Linked DNA regions of Planctellipticum variicoloris. The protein of the gene in region 1 interacts with the protein of each later gene in a pairwise test. Links are inferred from orthologs where the notes say so. Each region holds a gene or a part of one and is shown on either strand. Other genes may lie near its edges.

The links.
Region 2: the proteins of tpiA (region 1) and pepT interact in binary tests that used the Escherichia coli proteins (3 or more experiments, as listed by UniProt). The link is inferred for Planctellipticum variicoloris from one-to-one orthologs.

Annotation. Positions count from the first base shown.
Region 1 is NZ_CP130886.1:5,366,791-5,369,927, forward strand. What follows is about bases 252-3,071. They hold tpiA (triose-phosphate isomerase), read left to right. Parts: upstream 252-1,183; coding sequence 1,184-1,960; downstream 1,961-3,071. Other genes in these bases: pheA (prephenate dehydratase), read left to right, coding at 252-919; secG (preprotein translocase subunit SecG), read left to right, coding at 2,071-2,616; SH412_RS20915 (YicC/YloC family endoribonuclease), read left to right, coding at 2,716-3,071. Also shown: more of pheA, read left to right, coding at 1-251; more of SH412_RS20915, read left to right, coding at 3,072-3,137. UniProt on the Escherichia coli protein: Involved in the gluconeogenesis. Catalyzes stereospecifically the conversion of dihydroxyacetone phosphate (DHAP) to D-glyceraldehyde-3-phosphate (G3P).
Region 2 is NZ_CP130886.1:6,753,095-6,756,375, reverse strand. The notes cover bases 266-3,229. They hold pepT (peptidase T), read left to right. Parts: upstream 266-1,111; coding sequence 1,112-2,347; downstream 2,348-3,229. Other genes in these bases: SH412_RS26300 (thioredoxin domain-containing protein), read left to right, coding at 3,102-3,229; SH412_RS26305 (hypothetical protein), read right to left, coding at 2,467-2,658; crtI (phytoene desaturase family protein), read right to left, coding at 266-761. In the rest of the region: more of crtI, read right to left, coding at 1-265; more of SH412_RS26300, read left to right, coding at 3,230-3,281. UniProt on the Escherichia coli protein: Cleaves the N-terminal amino acid of tripeptides.

The DNA.
Region 1 (3,137 bases):
GTTCACGGCGATCGAGGCGGCCAATCCCGGTCCGCTGCCGGCGCGGGCAGTTCGCGGCATTTTCCGTCAGATCATCAGCGCCGTACGCAATCAGGTGCGGGTGCAGCGGGTGGCGTATCTGGGGCCGTCGTTCAGCTTCACGCACATGGCTTCGATCGAACGGTTCGGAGAATCGGCCGATCTGATTCCGGTCAACACGATCGCGGCCGTGTTCGAAGAGGTGAACCGGGGGCATGCCGATTTCGGCGTCGTTCCGATCGAGAACAGCACGGACGGTCGGATCATCGACACGCTGGATATGTTCACGCGGCTGCCGCTGCGGATCTGCGGGGAGATCCAGCTCGCGATTCACCACAATCTGCTGGGGAAGTGCCCGCGGGGTGAGATCACTGAGATCTACAGCAAGCCACAGGCGTTGTCGCAGTGCCGGGACTGGCTGAGCCGCAATATGCCGCAGGCTCGATTGATCGATGTGACGAGCACTTCCACCGCTGCGCAGCTTGCCCGGGACAAGCCGGGGGTGGGAGCGATCGCCAGCAAACAGGCGGCTGGCGAGTACGGTCTGAACATCCTGGCGGAGTCGATTGAAGACAACAAAGACAACATCACGCGATTTGCGGTCATTGGCGACAAGCCGGTCGGGCCGACCGGCCAGGACCGAACGTCTGTTCTGCTGCAGATTCCGCACAAACCGGGCGCTTTGTCCGATACGCTGATGATCTTCAAGCAGTTGAAGATTAACCTGACGTGGATTGAGTCGTTTCCGTTGCGGGGGCCGGAGACCGGCTATGTGTTCTTTATGGACCTGGAAGGTCATATGAAGGATGCGAAGGTCAAGAAGGCTCTGGACGAGATGGCTCAGTCGGCGGTGCGGATCGAGGTGCTGGGGTCGTATGCCCGGAGCGAACCTCGGGAATAGCAGGACGAGAAGATCTTTCGCCGAGATGCAGAGCGGAACGCTGAGGCCGCAGAGAAGTCCGGGCAATCGGGGCCCCGGCCGACTGCTGGAGAGTTCTCCGGCTCTCAATTCGGTGAGTGACGGACGCTATCGAGCAGTCCGGCGCGTTTTTGAAGAGATTTGAATCGAGGGCGATGGAGAGCATCGCCGGAAGGCGTTCCCTGGGGAGAGCCTGGGAACGAGGTGGCCATGAGCCCGCGAGGGGTTCAGAACTGGGAAGCTGAGATGCGACGTTTGTTTGTAGCCGGCAACTGGAAGATGAATACGACGCTGTCGTCGGCGAAATCGCTGGCGGCCGAGGTGGCCGTGGAAGTCCAGAAGACCCAGCCGCGGGTGGATGTGGCTGTTTGTCCGCCGGCCCCCTACCTGCTGGCGGTCAAGGAAGCGCTGGGCGACAGCAAGGTCAGCCTGGGGGCTCAGAATGCCTACTTCGCATCCCCCGGGGCGTATACGGGCGAGCTGGCGATCGAAATGCTGCAGGATGTCGGCTGTCAGTGGGTGATTCTGGGCCACAGCGAGCGTCGTCAGCACTTCGGCGAGACGGACGATCTGATTAACAAGAAGATCGTGGCGGCGGCCTCCCGGGAACTGGGCGTCATCTTCTGCGTGGGCGAATCGCTGGCCGACCGACAGGCCAACAAGACCGAGCAGGTGCTGGAAACCCAGTTGGCGGGCGGGTTTGCGGGTGTTGACGTCGGCCTGCTGGGGCAGATTGTGATTGCCTATGAGCCGGTCTGGGCAATTGGCACGGGCGTGACGGCTTCTCCCGACCAGGCGCAGGCGGCGCATCTGTTCATTCGCGGTTGGCTGGCAAAGCGTTACAATCCGCCGGCGGCCGAAGAGATGCGAATTCTGTACGGCGGGAGCGTGAAGGCGGATAACGCCGCGGAGCTGATGGGGCTGGCTGACGTCGACGGAGCGCTGGTCGGCGGAGCGAGTCTGAAGGGGGAGCTGTTTCTCCCGATCATTCGCGCGGCCGCGACGCTCGCGGAAACCAAGTAATTCGGTCTGCATGCGGCCAACCCGGCTGCGGCGTCCGACAGAATGAGTCTACCACAGGGACGTGAGCGACGTCGCCCGGCGACGGTCGTCCAACGAGGAGTGAGTTCGGCATGAGTATCGTCCCCTATCTGACGATGGGTCTGCTGGCGTTCGTCAGCCTGCTCCTGATTTTCATCGTGCTGCTGCAGCGCGGTCGAGGCGGCGGTCTGGCCGGCGCGCTGGGCGGGGCGGGCGGACAGAGTGCTTTCGGCACGAAAGCGGGGGACGTCTTTACCCGCATTACGATCGTGCTGGCGGTGATTTGGGTGCTGCTGGGCGCCATGAACGTGGTGCTGTTGCGGAACCTGTCGACCGGCCGGTTCGAAGGCGGCGATGAGGCGTCGACGACGCCGGTGCTGACGGCTCCGGAGAAGACCGACGAATCGGCGCCCGAAGGAACCGGCGAAAAGGCGACACCTGCAGCGGGCGGCGAAACTTCCAAGGCCGCCGAGGCGGTCGAAGGGGCGAAGACGCCTGCACCTTCCGCGAAACCGGATGAGGCCGAAGCGGCGGAAAAGAAGGCGGATGGACCTGCTCCGGCGGAGAAGCCGAAGGAGGAGGCCAAGCCCGACGCAGCCCCGGAGAAACCTGCGGCTGAAGAGAAGAAACCGGAGTAAGCCGGGACCGTCAGACGACTGAAAATTCTGCAGGGGCCGGCGACCACTCCGAGAGGTCGCCGGTCTGCTGTTTTCCCAGCCTGTTGCAGGTGAGTCGCCGTGCTGCTGAGCATGACCGGATTTGGAGAGTCGCGGAGCCAGTCGGGAGACTGGCATCTGGCGGTCGAGCTCCGCAGCATCAACAACCGGCACTTCAAGTTGAATCTGCGCTGCCCGGACGGTTTTTTTCACTATGAGGCGGATCTTGAGCGGCTGCTGCGCGAGACGATTTCGCGCGGGACCGTATCGCTGACGATCCGCCTGGATTCGGCGGGGGGGGCGGGAGCTCCGCGTCTCAATCGCGATGTGATGCTGTCATACTGGAATCAGTTGCGGGATCTGTCGGTCGACCTGGGGGCGCCGCATACGCCGGCCGTCGCTGAGCTGCTGCAACTGCCGGGGGTGCTCGACGACGGGCGACTGACGGCGGAGCAGGTGGAGGCGTTGTGGCCCTTCGTGCAGGAGGGGGTTCGTGCGGCCGT
Region 2 (3,281 bases), 1.4 Mb from region 1 along the record:
CCGGCGAAGACCAGTTCCTCGACCGGTTCGTCGGTCGAGATCTCGACGCCCATTTCGAGGGCGATCTGGGCCATGCGTTCGCTGACGGCGCTGCAGCCCCCCATCGGATGCCACACGCCATGTTCGTACTCCAGGAAGGAGAGAATCGAGAAGAGACTCGGGCAGCGGAACGGCGACATCCCCAGGTATTTGGACTGGAAGCAGAACGCGAGCCGCAACCGGGGGTCGTGAAAGTACCGTTTCAGATCATCATCGACCGAGGCCCACGGACGGACCCACGGCAGCATCTTGAGCATGGTGGGGGAGAGCAGGTCGGTCCATCGCGACCACGAGGACTCCAGAATGGGGCGGAACTTCGCCAGCTTGGTCCGGTTGTCTTCCAGGAACTTCCGGAAGTTCCCGGCGTCGTGCTCGCTGAATTCGCGGAGGGCGGCTTCCATTCGCGGAATATCACCGGTGGCGTCGAGCTGGCCCCCCGCACCGAACAGCAATCGGTACTGCGGATCGAGCCGGACCATCGGGACTTCCTGGTGGAGATCTCGACCGATCGACTGAAAGATTTCCTGGAGCACGCGGGGGTAAAGGAAGAACGTCGGGCCGAGGTCGAAGCGGAAATCGGGAGTTTCGAGCGCCGAGGTCCGACCGCCGACGGTACTTCGTCGTTCTAGAATTCTGACTTTGAGGCCGGCGTTGGCAAGCTGTAGAGCGGCGGCAAGGCCGCCGGGGCCGGCGCCGACGATGACCGCGTCGAATCTCTGCATCAGTTCATCCTCTGGCTCAGCCAGACGTCAGGTCTGCGTGAGGGGCGGAGGATTATTGGTACGGACCCGTTTCCGGCCAGCGTTGGATGAACGAATTTGACGATTTTTGACGCGCTACGAACTGTGTCGCGATTCATACGCGTTCCGCAACTCCATACTGAGAAATTGGTTGTGTTGGGAATCGGGCCGGCCAGCGGTAGCCGTCAGCCAGCCTTGACTCACCCTTCGAAGAACGATTTCTCTTCATGGTGCGGCGGGGTCGGATCGGCTGTCGTGGTGGACCTGTTTGGTTAGACTCACACTGGCAACCGACCCGAATCGATTCCTTCCTGTGAAGTTCCGAGGTGACTGTGGATACGCTGCTCGAACGGTTTCTGCGCTACGTCCGTCTGGATACTCAAGCGGACGAGACCAGCACGACGTATCCCAGTACCGAGAAGCAGCTCGTCCTCAGCCGGATGCTGGCCGGAGAATGCCGGGCGCTGGGACTGGCCGACGTCACCATCGACGAATTCGGGATCGTGATGGCGACGGTTCCCGCGACCGTGCCCCACGCGGCGCCGGCGATTGCGTACGTCGCGCACGTGGATACGTCGCCGGAATTCACTGCGGCCCAGGTCAATCCGGTTGTTCACGAAAACTACGACGGGAAGGACATCGTCCTGCCGGCCGAGCCGACCCGCGTTCTGAAGGTCGCCGAGAACCCCGAACTGACGACTTGTCTCGGACATACGCTGATCACGACCGACGGGACGACGCTCCTGGGGGGCGATGACAAGGCGGGGATTGCGGTGATCATGCAGGCGGCGCAGGAGCTGATGCAGAACCGCGATCTGCTGTGCGGCCCGGTCCGGCTGTGCTTTACCTGCGACGAAGAAATCGGCCGGGGGACCGACAAGCTGGATCTGCAGAAGCTGGGGGCGATCTGCGCCTATACGCTGGATGGCGGCGGGCAGGGGCAGATCGATTCCGAGACGTTTTCCGCCGACCAGGCGGTCGTGGCCGTACGCGGGATTAACACGCATCCCTCGATCGGCAAGGGATCGATGGTGAACGCGGTCCGCATTCTGAGCGCCTTCATCGACCGACTGCCGCAGGCCCGGTTGAGCCCTGAGACGACCGACGGCCGCGAGGGTTTTATTCATCCCTATCACGTCGAAGGCGGGGTCGCCGAGGCGTCCGCCCGGCTGATTCTGCGGGACTTTGAGTCGAGTGCGCTGGATGAACAGGCCCGGCTGCTGGAGAGTATTGCCGGGACGCTGCGGCAGGAGTTTCCGCGGGCGGTCATCACCGTGGAAATCCGCAGGCAATATCGCAACATGCGGGAGGGACTGGTCAAGGAACCCCGGGCGCTGACCAAAGCGGAAGCGGCTGTGAAAGCCGCCGGGCTGACGCCGGAGCACACGATTATCCGCGGGGGTACGGACGGCTCGCTGCTGACGGAAAAAGGTTTGCCGACGCCGAACCTGTCGACCGGTCAGCACAACCCGCATTCGCCGCTGGAATGGGCGAGCTTGAACGAGATGGAGTCGGCAGTCCGGGTGCTGGTCAATCTGGCGCTGGAATGGGGCCGCGAGCAGGCTTGAGCCCCGCGGTGGCAGCAAAGAGAACAGGGTCAGGAGACCTGAATCGGCCTCCTGACCCTGAGATGTTCCTTGGGCGCGCTGCGCGCCTTGCCGCCTGGGGTTCCCGCGCCTGCCCCGGACTACGCCGCGGCCTTGCCTCGTTTCTTCGCAGGCTGCTCGCGCGAGATCGCCAGATCGGCGATCCGGATTCCGGTCTGGAGCAGCGCCCGCTTCACATCTTCATTCTCTGCGAGGCGGGCTTCTTCGCAGATCACTTCGACCAGGCGGAGCGCCGAGTCGACCGTGATTTCCGCCACTTTGTTTCGAGCCATGCACAACCTCCTTGTTGTCGTCCGATTCCGAACGACCCCCGTCGCCGAACCGGGGCCGTCGGTCACCCAAGCTATCGGACAGGCGAACCCGCTCGCCTCTCGGGATTCGGTCCAAGTCGGACCCGGGCGGTCGTGATTGCGAGCCCCGGATCGCGCACTCCGCCGAGTATCGCTATTTTACGCAGGTTTCGCAGAATCTCGAAATCGGGCGGATCGGCGGATTTTGCCGATCTGGCATCGGGAGTGCTTGGAAGGACTTGGCGACCTCACTTCGGACAGCCCCTCTTGCCGGAGGTCGCCAGGATGAATCTCAAGACTCAATAAGACGTTATGGCTGATTCGGACAATCCGGACCATGGAAGGGACCGGGTTGCCGCGTTGTAAAAACGTCCGTCAGCCGCCTGGAACGCTTGCAAGACTTACAAAGGCACGGAGGCCGCCCTATGTTCCCGACGTCCCCGGCGAATCCGCAGCAGATTCCGTCCAGGCGCAGCCCGCAGCTCTGGGTCTGGCTGGTGCTGGGCCTCTTGAGCGTGGGGATCACGGCGACGATCGCCGTCCCGACGCCGATGAGCGCCGGCGATGAGTCGGTCGACAATATTCTGCTCGACTTCTCGGCGACC